Regions from separate parts of the Clostridioides sp. LIBA-6622 genome, predicted to be linked through region 1. Evidence: a T-box and tRNA genes for the amino acid it is inferred to sense, from the RefSeq annotation. Region 1 holds a T-box; the other holds one or more tRNA genes.
What was found. A T-box is a leader RNA that pairs with one kind of tRNA and senses whether it is charged. The one in region 1 lies ahead of thrS (threonine--tRNA ligase), so its partner is inferred to be a tRNA-Thr.
Positions count from the first base shown of each region.

Region 2: it has a tRNA-Thr gene. The T-box ahead of thrS (threonine--tRNA ligase) is inferred to sense a tRNA for this amino acid. The anticodon was not compared.

Region 1 is NZ_CP196998.1:590,205-598,404, forward strand. Features, by position in the region: gene ACTG47_RS03035 (BMP family ABC transporter substrate-binding protein) at 1-796, shown strand, start outside; gene ACTG47_RS03040 (DUF6873 family GME fold protein) at 949-1,710, shown strand; gene ACTG47_RS03045 (putative sporulation protein YtxC) at 1,713-2,531, shown strand; gene ACTG47_RS03050 (DUF445 domain-containing protein) at 2,695-3,297, shown strand; T-box leader at 3,589-3,827, shown strand; gene thrS (threonine--tRNA ligase) at 3,891-5,810, shown strand; gene ACTG47_RS03060 (phosphoenolpyruvate synthase) at 6,208-8,200, shown strand, end outside.
Region 2 is NZ_CP196998.1:3,110,045-3,118,244, forward strand. Features, by position in the region: gene ACTG47_RS14730 (SPOR domain-containing protein) at 1-2,561, opposite strand, end outside; RNA gene rnpB (RNase P RNA component class A) at 2,838-3,173, opposite strand; gene srtB (class B sortase) at 3,304-3,987, shown strand; tRNA gene ACTG47_RS14745 (tRNA-Thr) at 4,186-4,260, opposite strand; rRNA gene ACTG47_RS14750 (23S ribosomal RNA) at 4,329-7,225, opposite strand; rRNA gene ACTG47_RS14755 (16S ribosomal RNA) at 7,443-8,200, opposite strand, start outside.

The sequences.
Region 1 (8,200 bases):
AGCTGATAAAGATTTTGATATTAGAATAAAACTTGAAAAACCAAAGACTTCTAAGAATTTTAAAGAAAGTATAGAAAAACTACATAAATCTGAACCAGATTTGATAATAGCAGTCGGAGCTAGATTTGCAGAGTTAATTAAAGAAGATGCTACCAAATATCCAAAACAACAGTTTGCAATAGTTGACTATGCCTATAAAGTTCAACCTGCTAATGTAGTTTCAGTATCATTTCAAGATAATTCTACTGGATATTTGGCAGGTCTTATTGCAGGTAAAATGACTGATACTGGTAAAGTAGGTTTTATAGGAGGGATTGAAGGGTCTAGTAGAGACAAGTATGAATCTGGATTTAGGAAAGGTATCAAAACTTCAAATAAAAATGCTGAGCTATTAGTTAAATATTCAAATGTATTTGAAAATCCTGAATCAGCTAGAACTATTGCAAAAGAAATGAGAGATTCTGATAGAGATGTCGTATTCTCAGCTACAGAAGATGATAGTAAAAGAGCTATTCAGGTAGCAAGAGAAAATGGTGGTAAAGTTATAGCTATTAATAAAGACCAATACGATATGGCACCAAACAATGTAATAAGTTCAATTATAAAAGATGTGGAACAACCAGTCTATGAATTAATAAAGAATGTTATAAAAGATGGTTTTCATGGAAGTAAAGTAATGGAATTTAAAATAAAAGATGGAGAAATAGGATTGACTCCAAAGAGTAGTAGAAATATACCACCAGATGTTTTAGAGTACATAAAAAAAGAGTATAACAAAGTTAAAGATACATATTAATTATTGTTTTAAGAGTTTCTAAAAATACACTTTTTAGGTGTAAATTAATTATAGAAAAGTCTAATAATAGGTGTGTTAGCAGAAAAATTCTGCTACACACTTTATTTATTTCAAATAAAAAATTTATCAAAAAAAAGAAAAAGGAGTAAAAAATGGAATTTACAAGAGAGCCATTTATACTAGATGACGATTTGTGTCTAGCTTTGGTGGACAAAAGAATTAGTTATCTAATGGAAAATGAATTAAAATTAAGAAATATAGAGATAATAAAAACAATAGAATGTAAAGAATTATATGAAAGCATAAAATATCACCCAGATATATGTATTTGTAATTTAGGAAAAGGAGATATAATTGTTGCGCCGAATGTATATAATCAATACAAAGAGTTATTAAGTAGATATAAATTTAATATAATTAAGGGAGAAGCTAATTTATTAAATAGATACCCTTATGATATACCTTACAATATTGCTATAGTTGGTGACTATGCTATACATAACTTTAAGTACACTGACAAAGTAATATTAGATTATATTGAAAATAATAAACTTAAAAAGATAAATATAGAGCAGGGCTATTCTAAATGCTCAATCTGTATAGTAGATAAAACATCTATAATAACATCAGATAAAGGTATTTGGAAAAGCATGAAGAATACAGAAATAGAGTGTTTATTAATAGAAAAAGGTCATATAAATTTATTTGAGATGAATTATGGATTTATAGGTGGATGTACAGGGTTAATTTCTAAGGATAAACTAGCTTTTTGTGGAGATGTTAAAAAACATCCTGACTATGAACGTATAAAAAGTTTTGTAGAAAGTAAAAACAAGGAGATAGTTACACTTAGCTGTGAGAATTTACTAGATATAGGTTCTATAGTTCCTCTCATGACAAGAAAGGAGCGATAACTTTGGTTGAGAAGGATAATATTTCTTCTATGAAATTTTTGAGGAATAATAATGTAAACGATAGATTAATATATACGAATGACATTGTAGAAGTAGTAATAGATTCTGCAAAGCAAGAAGTATTAAATAAAAAAATACTTAATGGTACTAAAACTGAACAAAGAGCTCTAAATATTGATGAAATATCAACAGAAATAACTAGTATGATAATAAGTATAATGAAAGAGAAACTTTTAAAAGAATACATTCTAAAATGCTATGGGCGTACATATCCTGAAGATAAAAATAATATATACATATATTCACTAAACATATTTGCTAAAAAAGAGATTTTTATGAGAGAAACAGTATTTACAAGGGTGAGAAATTATATAGAGGAAAATGATTTTATAAATGTTGAAGGTTTTATTAGATTTAGGATGCGAGAATTTATGAAATATATTTCTGCTATAGGTGATATTGCAGTTGAGGAGTATTTAATAAAGAAAGACCAAGATGAGTTTATAAGAGTCTTAAAATACTTTATAGATACACAAGAAGAGAAAATTGATTTGCTAAAAGTTCATATAATGGAAGACAATACATTTATTCTATACGATAAAAATGGAAATAAAATAGACAGCATAGATGATGAAGAAATCATAAATATGGTAATAAGAGAGAATTTAAACTATGAGGACTTTTTAATAAGTACCTTATTAACTTTGTGTCCTAAAAAAATAGAAATATTAGATTTATTAAATAATAATTGCTCAAAAGAAATTATAGATACTGTAGAGGCAATCTTTGAAAATAAAGTTAGTATAATTATGGAGAGTTAGAAACTAAAGATATAAAACTAAAAAAATTCTTTTTAAATCGACACAAAAGACTTATAATTGTATATAAAGCTATAATATAGCTAGGCTATTAACTGTAAAAAATATCTACTGATTAAGTGTAATATAGCTGAAAAATATACAATTGATAAGGAGAAATTTTATAATGGATAATTTAATTAGGATACTGATATTAGCTGTTATTGGTGGATTTATAGGTTACGTTACAAATGTAGTTGCTATAAGACTAATATTTAGACCAATAGAGCCTATTAAAATACCTATTTTTAATATAGAAATAGTAGGACTTATACCAAAGAGAAGAGCAGAAATAGCAGCCAATGTAGGAGAAATAATTCAAGAAGAATTTCTTTCTATGGACGAAATACTTGCAAATATCATTACTGACGAAGATAAGGAAGAAGTTGTAAGATACATAAAAGCAAGGGTGAAAATTATAATACATGAGAAAGTCTCATTTATACCAAGTGGCATAAAAAACATGATACAAGACTATCTAGGAGAGATAATTGAGTCTGAAGTTAAACAAAGTATAGATGAATTGAGTAAAAATATAATAAATAAAGCAAATGAACGTATAGATATACAAAAAATGGTCGAAGATAAGATTAATGAACTAGATTTATATGAATTAGAAGATATAATAATAAAAATAGCTAAAAAAGAATTAAAGCATATAGAGTTTTTAGGTCTTGTTTTAGGTTTTTTAATAGGTATAGTTCAAGGATTAGTTACTATATTTATTTAAATATACAACAATTAGCTATTGTATTTAAGTATACAAAAACTAAAAATTAACTTAAATAATAATTAATTTTAGTATTTATCTAGTCATATCTATCATGCATGTAGATATATTTTAAAAATTTAAAATTGGTGAAAATATTATAATATCACTATAAATAAAAAGATTAAATTAATATAAAGATATTAGAATATTGATTTAGAGTTGATTAAGATGAAAAATAATGGGTAATTATTATATTACATTAATGTTGATTGATGTATAAGTATCTGTTATAATGAAAATATATTAAAAATTATAGTGTTGAAGAGGAAGAGTAGAGTAGAAACCATTCTCAGAGAATTTGGGTCTATGGCTGAGAGCCCATGTAACAGGTCTATTTGAAAACTACCTTGGAGCTGAGTTTATTAGCAGTATTTGTATTTATACTATATGTGAAAGTGCTCGGGTGACGACCTTATAGTCATCAAGAGGGTTGTATATACTTGTATACACCAACTTGGGTGGAACCGCGAATTAATATCGTCCCAAACATATTTGGGGCGATTTTTTATTACAAAAAATCTAAAAATTATTTCAATAAGGAGGAAAAAACAATGATTAAAGTTGCTTTAAAAGATGGCTCAATAAAAGAATTTGAAAGTGCTATTTCTGTTATGGATGTAGCAAAATCCATTAGTGAAGGATTAGCTAGAAATGTGGTAGCAGCATCTGTGAACGGAGAGGTTGTAGGTATGGACCACATTATAGATACTGATTGTGACTTAAATTTATTTAAGTTTGAAGATAAAGAAGGTAAAGAAGTTTTTAGACATACATCAGCACATATATTAGCTCAAGCTATAAAGAGACTTTACCCAGAAGCAAAACTTGCTATAGGACCAAGTATAGAAAATGGATTCTACTATGATATAGATTTAGACCATAGATTAGTTCCAGAAGATTTAGAAAAAATAGAAGCTGAAATGAAAAAAATAGCTAAAGAAGATTTAAAAATAGAAAGATTTGAACTTCCTAGAAATGAAGCTTTAGAGCTTATGAAAGAACAAGGAGAAGACTATAAGGTAGAACTTATATCTGATTTACCTGAAAGTGAAATAATATCTTTCTACAAGCAAGGTGATTTTACTGATTTATGTAGAGGACCACATTTACCATCTACTAAAAAAGTTAAAGCTGTTAAATTACAAAGTGTTGCAGGTGCATACTGGCGTGGCGACGAAAAAAATAAGATGCTTCAAAGAATCTATGGAACTTCTTTTGAGAAAAACAAAGATTTAGAAGAGTACTTACATTTATTAGAAGAAGCTAAAAAGAGAGACCATAGAAAATTAGGTAAAGAATTAGGCTTATTTATGATACCTGAAGAAGGTCCTGGATTCCCTATGTTCTTACCGAAAGGTATGGAACTTAAAAATGAGTTATTAAAATTCTGGAGAGAAATACACAGAAAAGCTGGATATATTGAAATAGAATCTCCAATTATATTAAATAGAAAATTATGGGAGACTTCAGGTCACTGGTATCATTACAAAGAAAATATGTATACAGTTAAAATAGATGATGAAGATTATGCTATAAAACCTATGAACTGTCCTGGAGGATTAATTTACTATAATTCTCAACTACACTCATATAGAGATTTCCCAATGAGAGTTGCAGAGCTTGGTAGAGTTCATAGACATGAGTTATCTGGTGCATTACAAGGGTTAATGAGAGTTAGAGCATTTACTCAAGATGATTCACATATATTCATGTTACCAGAACAAATAAAGGATGAAATAAAAGGAGTAGCTAACCTAATAGATGGTATCTACAAAACTTTTGGATTTGAATATAACTTAGAGTTATCTACAAGACCAGAAGATTCTATGGGAAGCGAAGAAGAGTGGGAAGCAGCAGAAAATGGATTAAGAGAAGCTTTAGAAGAATTAGGTCTACCATATACTATAAATGAAGGTGATGGTGCATTCTATGGTCCTAAGATAGACTTCCATCTAAAAGACTGTTTAGGAAGAACTTGGCAATGTGGTACTATCCAATTAGATATGCAACTTCCAAGACAATTTGATAACACTTATATCGGACAAGATGGTGAAAAACATAGACCAGTTATGATTCATAGAGTTGCTTTTGGTAGTATAGAAAGATTTATAGGTATATTAATAGAACATTATGCTGGTAAATTCCCAGTTTGGTTATCTCCAACTCAAGTTAAGATACTTCCTATATCTGATAAATTTATGGATTATGCAAATGAAGTTAAGAAAGAGTTATTTGATAAGGGTATAAGAGTTGAATTAGATGACAGAGCTGAAAAAATTGGATTTAAGATAAGAGAAGCTCAGCTTGAAAAAGTTCCATACATGTTAATAGTAGGTGAAAAAGAAGTTGAGGAGAATAATGTTTCTGTTAGATCAAGAGATAAAGGTGAAATAGGTAGCATTAAATTAGATGAATTTATAGCTAGTATTTCAAAAGAAATTGAATCAAGAGAAAGTATTATTCAAAACTAATATTTAAGATATTAAATAGATAAGATAAGTTAAATCGATATGTTGATAGGTAGAAATTAAACTTATAAAAAGATAAGTATAATTAGAGGTACAGTTAATCATATTTTTATGATAGTGTACCTCTAATTTTTTTTGTAGGTTATAATAATGTATTTATATGTCTGTTGATTTAAGGGTGTATAAAAGATGCTTAAATAATATATTCATATGTCTGCTAATTTAGATATGTATAAAAGATGTTTAAATTAATATATTTGCATGTGTATATTAATTTAAATACATATAAAAGATGTATAATTGTAAATAAAGATAGACTATATAAAATTAAATAAAGTTAGTTAAAGTTAGTTTATGCAAATAAATTTGAGATGCCTATAGTTAACTTTGGAGGTGTAATATGAATACAGATATTTTGTTTTTTAATCAAATAAATAAAGATAGTTTTAATTTAGTTGGTGGAAAGGGGTTTAATCTTGGCAAAATGACTAAGAAAAACCTACCTGTACCAGAAGGATTCTGTATAACAACAGATGCCTTTTACAAGTTCATAGAGCCATTAAAAGATAATGATTTATTTAAACAATTAGATAATGTGGATATTGATGACTTAGAAAAGGTTCAGGAGTTGACAAGTAGTATAAGGAATTTAATCATAGGAAAGTCACTTTCAGATAGTATAAAACAAAATATAAAAGAGGTTGTAGAAAGCATTGGAGAAGATGATTTCTATGCTGTGCGTTCTAGTGCAACAACAGAAGATTTGCCTGATATGTCTTTTGCAGGTCAACAAGATACATATTTAAATGTACATGGATTTGAAAACTTAATTGAAAATGTAAAATATTGTTGGGCATCACTTTATACTCAAAGAGCAGTCATATATAGAAAGAGAAATAATTTGAATGAAGATAATGTATTAATCTCTGTAGTGGTTCAGAAAATGGTAAATTCACAAAAGTCAGGAATAATGTTTACTGCTGACCCTATTAACAATAACTATAATCATTTAACTATTGATGCAGGATTTGGACTTGGGGAAGCTTTGGTAGGGGGATTAATAACTCCTGACTTATACAAAGTAAATAAAAAGGAAGACAAAGTTATAGCAAAAGAAATAAATACGAAGGAGCTAGCCATATACAGAAAAAATGATGGTGGTACAGAGCAAATTTTACTTGATAAAAATAGACAGAAAGAACAAGTACTTTCAGAACAAGAGATTTATAAGATAGCACAATTAGGACATGAAATAGAGAAATACTATCAGACTCCACAAGATATAGAATGGGCAATTGATGAGAGTGGAAAAATATATATTTTGCAAAGTAGAATGATAACATCTCTATATCCTAGAGTAGAAAATAGTAATATAAATGAAGAATCTCAGGTATATATATCAGCAAGTCATATTCAAGTAATGACAAAACCAATTAAACCTTTAGGTCTTGATATATTCAAGAGAATAATGCCTTTTGATAGAGTCGAAGAAGGTAGTAACTTCAAGATAATGAGTCAAGCTGGTGGTAGGCTTTATGCCAATTGTACAGAAATACTTAGATTACCAATAAGAAATAAGATAATCAAAGATTTAATTCCAAATGTAGACTATCTTGTAGCAAGTGCACTTGGAGAATATATTGAAAAATATCCTTTAAAGAAAAAACTTCCTTCTAAAACTACAGTAAAAATGGCAAGGGATTTAATAATACCTATCTTAAAAATATCACGTAAAAATTATACCTCTGATAAAAAGCCAGAAGCACTTGCAAGTTTAGTGGAGTTGAAAGAAAAACTTATTAATGATGTGTGTAGAAATATAAATGAGGGTGATGATTTATGTGAAAAGATTGTAATCGTGGAAGAGCTATTATCTGCTTTTATATTTAAATTAGCAAAGCAACTTATTCCAAATGTAGCTTCAGGAATTTTAAGTGATAGAAAACTTAGAAATATGCTTGAAGAATTAGATTTATTGTACTTAGAAGATAGTTTTGTAAGTGGATTAGAGGGAAATATCACTACTGAGATGGGATTAAGAGTGGGTGATTTAGCTGATTTAATAAGAAATAACCAAAAAGAGATTGATATATTAAATAGCAATCCTAAAGATGCTCATTTGTTGCTTTTAGAAAATGGCAGTGATGAATTAAAGCATGAGTTAAGTGATTTTTTAAGACAATTTGGTATGAGAGGGATTGGAGAAATAGATATAACAAATCCCCGTTATCAAGAAGATTTTACTCCAATAAGTATGTCTATATTAAATAATATAAATACATTGGAAAAAAATGAACATAGAGAAAAGTATCAGAAATTGATTGAAAAATCGAGTGAAAGTGAACGATTAATTTTGGAAGTTTATGAGAGGGAAGGTAAAGATGGTTTAGTAA
Region 2 (8,200 bases), 1.6 Mb from region 1:
GCACCTTTAACTATTTCTTCATAAAGTTTATCTAAATGTTTAACATATTCACGATATCCAGATTTATTTTTTAACTCACTTCTTAAATCATCATATTTTTGTCTAAGTTCTTCAGCACTCAATGAAGGAGCTGATTCTTTCAAATCTTCTAATTTATAATCATAGTACTTATCATACATCGCTATATATGTATCAATAGATTTCTTAGCTAACTCATTACATTTTTCTTGTGCTTCTCCATATTGAGAATAATCACCTATTTTTATTTTATAGTATCCATTTTCTTGAATTATTGTTGAAGAGATACCTTTAGCTTCATATTCTTTTGCTGTTTCTTTTGCTGTTTTTTCAACTTTAAGTGAACCAGCGTAAACAGTGTAATACACACCTTTACCATCTTTATAGGCTTCCATTTCTGCTGCTTTCTTTTCAGCTTTCGCCTTCTCTTCTGCTTCTTTTTCAGCTTTTGCTTTTTCTTCTGCTTCCTTTTTCTCTTTTTCAGATTTTGCTTTTTTCTCTTCCTCAGTTAGTTTATTGTTAGCTTGTTGCTGAGTTGATGTTTTTGGAGTAACAGCTTTTTCATTTTTCTTGTTATTACCTACCGTTATGAAGTAACCCACACCAACAATTGCTACTATAACTACTGCTATAATAGTTTCTTTTACTCTACTCTTCTTAGAACCAACTTCTTCTTCATCTACAAAATCATCCTTATTTGATTCCTGCTTTTTCATTTCTACCTTATTATCTTTAGGTTTATTATTAGAAGAATGTTTTGATTTTTTATTACCTCTTTCTTTCTTATTAATAGGTATTATTACTGACTTTTCATTTTCTGATTTTTCATTTTCTAATTTTTCTTCTTTTATTTCATCTTCTGAGTCTTTACTTACTTTTTCAGTTTTAGATTCACTATTTAAAGATACTTTTTCATCTAAATCATTATTTATTGGTTTTTCTATTTTTACACTACGTTCTTCTTCTAGGTCTTCTTTTACTTCTTTTAACTCTTCTTGCTTCACTTCTTTTAACTCTTCTTGATTGTTTTCAATAGATTCATCTAAAGTTACATCAGAAGAAATATCATCTAAATTAGTTTCTTCCTGCTTAATTTCTTCTTGTTCAATCTCTTCTTCAATTTTTTCTTCTTTATTTTCTTTTTTCATGAATCCAAATAATTTAGTTTTCTTTTTACTCTTTTTATTTTCTGATTCATTTGTATCTTCTTTGCCAATATTGTCTTCTTTATCTATATTTTCTTTTTCTTCTACAACATTACTTATATTTTCATCATGATTATCTACTTCTTCTTTTGTCTCTTCTTTAACATCATCTTCTATAGAAATACTACTTCTAAAACAAATATCTTTATCTGCATTTTTTATCATATAAATATATTCTTCAATGTCGATATCTTTATTTTTTCTAGTTCTTTTTGATGCAATCTCATGATTTTCTAATTCATTGTAGTTGTCTTTTATCAGATTATTGGCTTCATTCCATACATCTTCACTAATTTCTGTTTTGTTTTTAATTACATAGTCTACAAATTCCTTAAAATTTTCAGCACCAAATTCTCCAATTATAGTTAATCTCATTGCACCTTCTATAAGGTCTCTATTTCTTCTCTTTAAAAATTCCAATGCAATTGTTGCACAAGCAAAATCTTTAATAGCATCTTTGCCAAAGCCATATCCTTCAACAGAATGAAGTTCTTCTAATCCACATAACTTCTTATATTCATTGTATATTGTTTGAGATATACTTTCATCATTTAAACTATTTAACTTGTCCATAAACTTTGAGTCTACATCATTTGTTTTTAATTCTTGTCCTACGTTTGATTTTTTAGCTTCATTTAATAATGTATCATTTTCTGAATTATCTTTACCTAATTGTAAATCTTCAATTTCTGTTGCTTTTATTTCCACTTTGTCTTGTTCATTGTTTTCTTCAATATTCTTAGACACTATATCTTTATTACTAGCCAATATCTTATTTACACAGAATATAATCTCTCTTTTTAATTCTCTTTTTGCATCAGCCTGATTTTTAAGAAATAAACTTCCACATTCTTTCTTTTCTAAACTTATTTTTCTAAGTGATATATTAAGAAGGTCTTTATATAAGTTTAAAACCTTATAATCCTTTTCTAAACGTCTTCTTCGCTCTGATAGTTCCATTTTATCATACGCTAAAAAACTATTTAAATCATTGGCTTTTAGAGAGTCTAAACCTTCTTTCATCGCCTTATTTACATACTTTCTACATTTAGCTGTAGTTAATTCTAAATCCTTTTCTAACTCATCTATCTCAGGTATGTACTTATCTACTATCCATTTTCCAATAAGTGGTTCTGTATTTCTTGCTAATGTCTTATAAAACAATATATTAAATTTTAAAAGCTCAGCATATTTTGCTTCATTAAATTCTACTTTTTCAAATTTCTTTTCCAAAACACCATCTAATTTTTCATTTATCTTAGACTCTTGTTTTAAAAAACTTGCTGTGACATTTAAAACAGTGTTTCTTATTATATTATTTTCACTCAAAACCTTCACTCCTTAAATCAATTATTTTATTGTGATATTTACATTGTGCAAAACTGCTAATTTGATTATGATATTTAAATAATTATCTATTAAATTTGCTACATCTTATATCATATCATATTATTTACATCATTTTACTTTTTCTTTTTATATCTACCTTATATTATACCATTTTTAATATCTGTACTAACTTATATTACAATATTCCTCAAAATTTTAAAAGTAAATTAGACAAATTTACAAATAAAAAAACATCAGTTTAAACTGATGTTTCGACTATCAAAATAATTAAGCAAGTCTATAAGCGGAGTTCTGTATTAGATAATCATCTTTCTAGGCTTATTGTCACCAATAAGCTCAAGCGACCTACCTACCGGAGAGTACGAGCAGCACTCTTCATTCCTATCTTGGTCTTGCTCCAGGTGGGGTTTACATAGCCAACTAGTCTCCTAGCCGCTGGTGAGCTCTTACCTCGCCTTTCCATCCTTACCACATAAAGTGGCGGTTTATTTCTGTTGCACTATCCTTAGGATCGCTCCCACTAGGCGTTACCTAGCACCCTGCTCTACGGAGCTCCGACTTTCCTCATGTAAAACTACATGCGATTATCTGGCTTACTTAATATTCATTTTACTTAGTTATGTTAACATAAATTTTTCAATATGTCAAAGACATATTATACTAAAAATTTAAATTTCTTCAAAAATAGTGTAATATAAGTATATAAACTATTTTGACTTGAGGTGAAATATTGAAAAAACCATATAAAATGATAATTAACATTATACTAATATTAGTAATAATTTACAGCGGATTTAATATATACTCAAAACTTACTAAATACAATCATGATACTAAAACATCCTCTGAACTTCAAAAAAAAGAAGATAAAAAAGAGGACTTATCAAAAATAAATAGTGATTTTAAGTTTTGGCTTTCTGTTAAGAATACAAATATAAATTATCCAGTTGTACAATCTAAAGATAATTCTTATTACCTAGACAAAGATTTCTATAAAAAAGAGTCTATTTCAGGTACATTATTTATGGATTATAGAAATAAATCTCTTGATAACCAAAATGTCATAATATATGGACATAATATGAAAAATAAAACTATGTTTAATAATCTAAATAAGTTCAAAGATGAAACATTTTTTAAAGAAAATAATCAAATAAAAATTCTCATTAATGGAAAAGAGTTTTTATATGATGTATTTTCTGCTTACATTGTAGAATCAGATTATGACTATTTAAAAACAAGTTTTAACAGTGAATCAGATTATCAAAATTATATAAAAGACATTACTTCTAAATCTTTACACAAATCACCTATTAAGGTAAGTAGTAATGATAAAATAGTTACACTTTCTACTTGTACTTATGAATTTGATGATGCTAGAATGGTGATTCATGGTAAATTAGTTTCAAATTAAGGACATTTTTAATAGATATTTAAATATTTTTATTAAAAAACTTCTGCATTCAAAACTTCTAGACACAGTCTAAAATACTTATTTTAGACTGTGTTATTTTCTATATCAATAACTCATAAATCACTAAAAATATGTACTATAAAATAATATATATATTAGACAATAAAAAAAAGACTATGTTAAAAACATAGTCTTTACTGGAGCTGGTGATAGGAATCGAACCTACAACCTGCTGATTACAAGTCAGCTGCTCTACCGTTGAGCCACACCAGCAAACTTATTTTTTAAAATTAACACTCTAAAAACTGCACATATATCTTACTGAATGAACATCAAATAATTTGGTCAAGTCCTCGACCTATTAGTATCGATAAGCTAAATACATTGCTGCACTTACACCTTCGACCTATCAACCAGATAGTCTTTCTGGGGTCTTACCCTTGCGGTGGGAAATCTTATCTTGAAGTCGGCTTCGCGCTTAGATGCTTTCAGCGCTTATCCATTCCGTACATAGCTACCCAGCCATGCCCTTGGCAGAACAACTGGTACACCAGAGGTACGTCCATCCCGGTCCTCTCGTACTAAGGACAGGTCTTCTCAAATTTCCTACGCCTGCGACGGATAGGGACCGAACTGTCTCACGACGTTCTGAACCCAGCTCGCGTACCACTTTAATGGGCGAACAGCCCAACCCTTGGGACCTACTACAGCCCCAGGATGTGATGAGCCGACATCGAGGTGCCAAACCTCCCCGTCGATGTGGACTCTTGGGGGAGATAAGCCTGTTATCCCCAGGGTAGCTTTTATCCGTTGAGCGATGGCCCTTCCACGCAGAACCACCGGATCACTAAGTCCGATTTTCATCCTTGCTCGACCTGTATGTCTTGCAATCAAGCTCTCTTTTGCCTTTACACTCTACGTACGATTTCCGACCGTACTGAGAGAACCTTTGAGCGCCTCCGTTACCTTTTGGGAGGCGACCGCCCCAGTCAAACTGCCCACCTGACAGTGTCCCAAGACCAGATTCATGGCCTATGGTTAGAGTCCCAGTACTACAAGGGTGGTATCCCAAGGATGGCTCCGCCAAAACTGGCGTCCTGGTTTCAAAGCCTCCCACCTATCCTGTACATGTAGTACCAAGACCCAATGTCAAGCTACAGTAAAGCTCCATGGGGTCTTTCCGTCCTGTCGCAGGTATCCGGCATCTTCACCGGAATTACAATTTCACCGAGTCTGTTGTTGAGACAGTGCCCAAATCGTTACGCCTTTCGTGCGGGTCGGAACTTACCCGACAAGGAATTTCGCTACCTTAGGACCGTTATAGTTACGGCCGCCGTTTACTGGGGCTTAAGTTCACTGCTTCGATTGCTCTAACAGATCCCCTTAACCTTCCAGCACCGGGCAGGCGTCAGCTCCTATACATCGTCTTGCGACTTAGCAGAAACCTATGTTTTTGGTAAACAGTCGCTTGGGCCTATTCTCTGCGGCCACCAGATGGTGGCACCCCTTATCCCTAAGTTACGGGGTCATTTTGCCGAGTTCCTTAACAACAGTTCTCTCGCGGGCCTTAGGATACTCTCCTCACCCACCTGTGTCGGTTTGCGGTACGGGTACCTTTAACCTCGATAGAGACTTTTCTTGACAGTGTGAAATCAGCTACTTCGCTACTAAATTTCGCTCCCCATCACATCCCAGCATTATCAAAGCGGATTTACCTACTCTGACTGCCTCAATGCTTGGGCACACATAACCAACAGTGTGCTTAGCTTATCCTACTGTGTCATCCCATCTCTCAAACGGTTATCGGTAGTACAGGAATATCAACCTGTTGTCCATCACCTACGCCTTTCGGCCTCAGCTTAGGTCCCGACTAACCCAGGGCGGACGAACCTTCCCCTGGAAACCTTGGGTTTACGGCCTGTGGGATTCTCACCCACATCTCGCTACTCATGCCAACATTCTCACTCCCATACTGTCCACATGTCCTTACGGTCATGCTTCAACCCGTATGGGAAGCTCCCCTACCCATCATAATGATGCCGTAGCTTCGGTAGTAAGTTTTAGCCCCGGAAATCTTCGGCGCAGGATCACTCGACCAGTGAGCTATTACGCACTCTTTGAATGAGTGGCTGCTTCTAAGCCAACATCCTGGTTGTCTGTGCAATCCCACATCCTTTACCACTTAACTTACATTTAGGGACCTTAGCTGACGATCTGGGCTGTTGCCCTTTCGACTATGAATCTTATCACCCACAGTCTGACTCCCAAGTATAAGATGACGGCATTCGGAGTTTGATAGTCTTCGGTAGGTGCAATACCCCCTAGGACATTCAGTGCTCTACCTCCGTATCTCTCACCTTGAGGCTAGCCCTAAAGCTATTTCGGGGAGAACCAGCTATCTCCGGGCTCGATTGGAATTTCACCGCTACCCACAAGTCATCCCCGAGCTTTTCAACGCTCGTGGGTTCGGACCTCCACGAAATTTTACTTTCGCTTCATCCTGCTCATGGGTAGGTCGCCCGGTTTCGGGTCTACGTCAAGTAACTGAACGCTCAGTTAAAACTCGCTTTCGCTACGGCTCCACACCTTAAGTGCTTAACCTTGCTACTTAACGTAACTCGTTGGCCCGTTCTACAAAAAGTACGCGGTCACACAAGAAATGTGCTTCCACAGCTTGTAAGTGCAGGGTTTCAGGTTCTATTTCACTCCCCTCCCGGGGTTCTTTTCACCTTTCCCTCACGGTACTATACGCTATCGGTCACTAGGTAGTATTTAGCCTTGGAGGGTGGTCCCTCCTGCTTCCCACAGGGTTTCACGTGTCCCGTGGTACTCTGGATCATATCTAAAGTCTTCTCGTTTAACATACAGGACTATTACCTTCTGTGGTGGGTCTTTCCAAACCTCTTCAATTACGATACCTCTTCGTTATGATATGTCCGCAACCCCAATAAAGAAAACTTTATTGGTTTGGGCTCTTCCGCGTTCGCTCGCCGCTACTTACGGAATCGAATTTCTTTCTCTTCCTTCAGGTACTTAGATGTTTCAGTTCCCTGAGTTCCCCTCATTAAGCTATGAATTCACTTAATGATACTTAGACATTACTCTAAGTGAGTTTCCTCATTCGGAAATCTTCGGATCAAAGTTTACGTGCAACTCCCCGAAGCTTATCGCAGCTTATCGCGTCCTTCATCGGCTCCTAGTGCCAAGGCATCCGCCCTGCACCCTTAATAACTTGACCAGTTAAAAAGGTTTGATAATTTTAAAAAGTTATCAGCTTTATATATTACAAATTAGATGTCATATCACTAAATATATATGCAGTTTTTAAGGTGCTAACGCACATCTTCAACAAACAAACTTCACATTGGTTTAGTTTATCTAGTTGATTCAAGTGCTAATTTTGAGTATTCGTAAAAACGAACCCTCAAAATTAAACAGTAGGCAATTCTCCTTAGAAAGGAGGTGATCCAGCCGCACCTTCCGATACGGCTACCTTGTTACGACTTCACCCCAGTTATTGATTCCACCTTCGACGACTTCTTCCAAAAGGTTAGATAATCGGCTTCGGGCGTCTCCAACTCCCGTGGTGTGACGGGCGGTGTGTACAAGACCCGGGAACGCATTCACCGCAGCATTCTGATCTGCGATTACTAGTAACTCCAGCTTCATGTAGGCGAGTTTCAGCCTACAATCCGAACTGAGAGTAGCTTTAAGGGATTAGCTCCACCTTACGGCTTGGCAACCCTCTGTACTACCCATTGTAGCACGTGTGTAGCCCTAAGCATAAGGGGCATGATGATTTGACGTCATCCCCACCTTCCTCCAGGTTATCCCTGGCAGTCTCTCTAGAGTGCCCAACTTAATGATGGCAACTAAAGACAAGGGTTGCGCTCGTTGCGGGACTTAACCCAACATCTCACGACACGAGCTGACGACAACCATGCACCACCTGTCACCAATGTCCCCGAAGGGAACTCTCCGATTAAGGAGATGTCATTGGGATGTCAAGCTTAGGTAAGGTTCTTCGCGTTGCTTCGAATTAAACCACATGCTCCGCTACTTGTGCGGGTCCCCGTCAATTCCTTTGAGTTTCACTCTTGCGAGCGTACTTCCCAGGCGGAGTACTTAATGCGTTAGCTGCGGCACCGAGGGGGGTAACCCCCGACACCTAGTACTCATCGTTTACAGCGTGGACTACCAGGGTATCTAATCC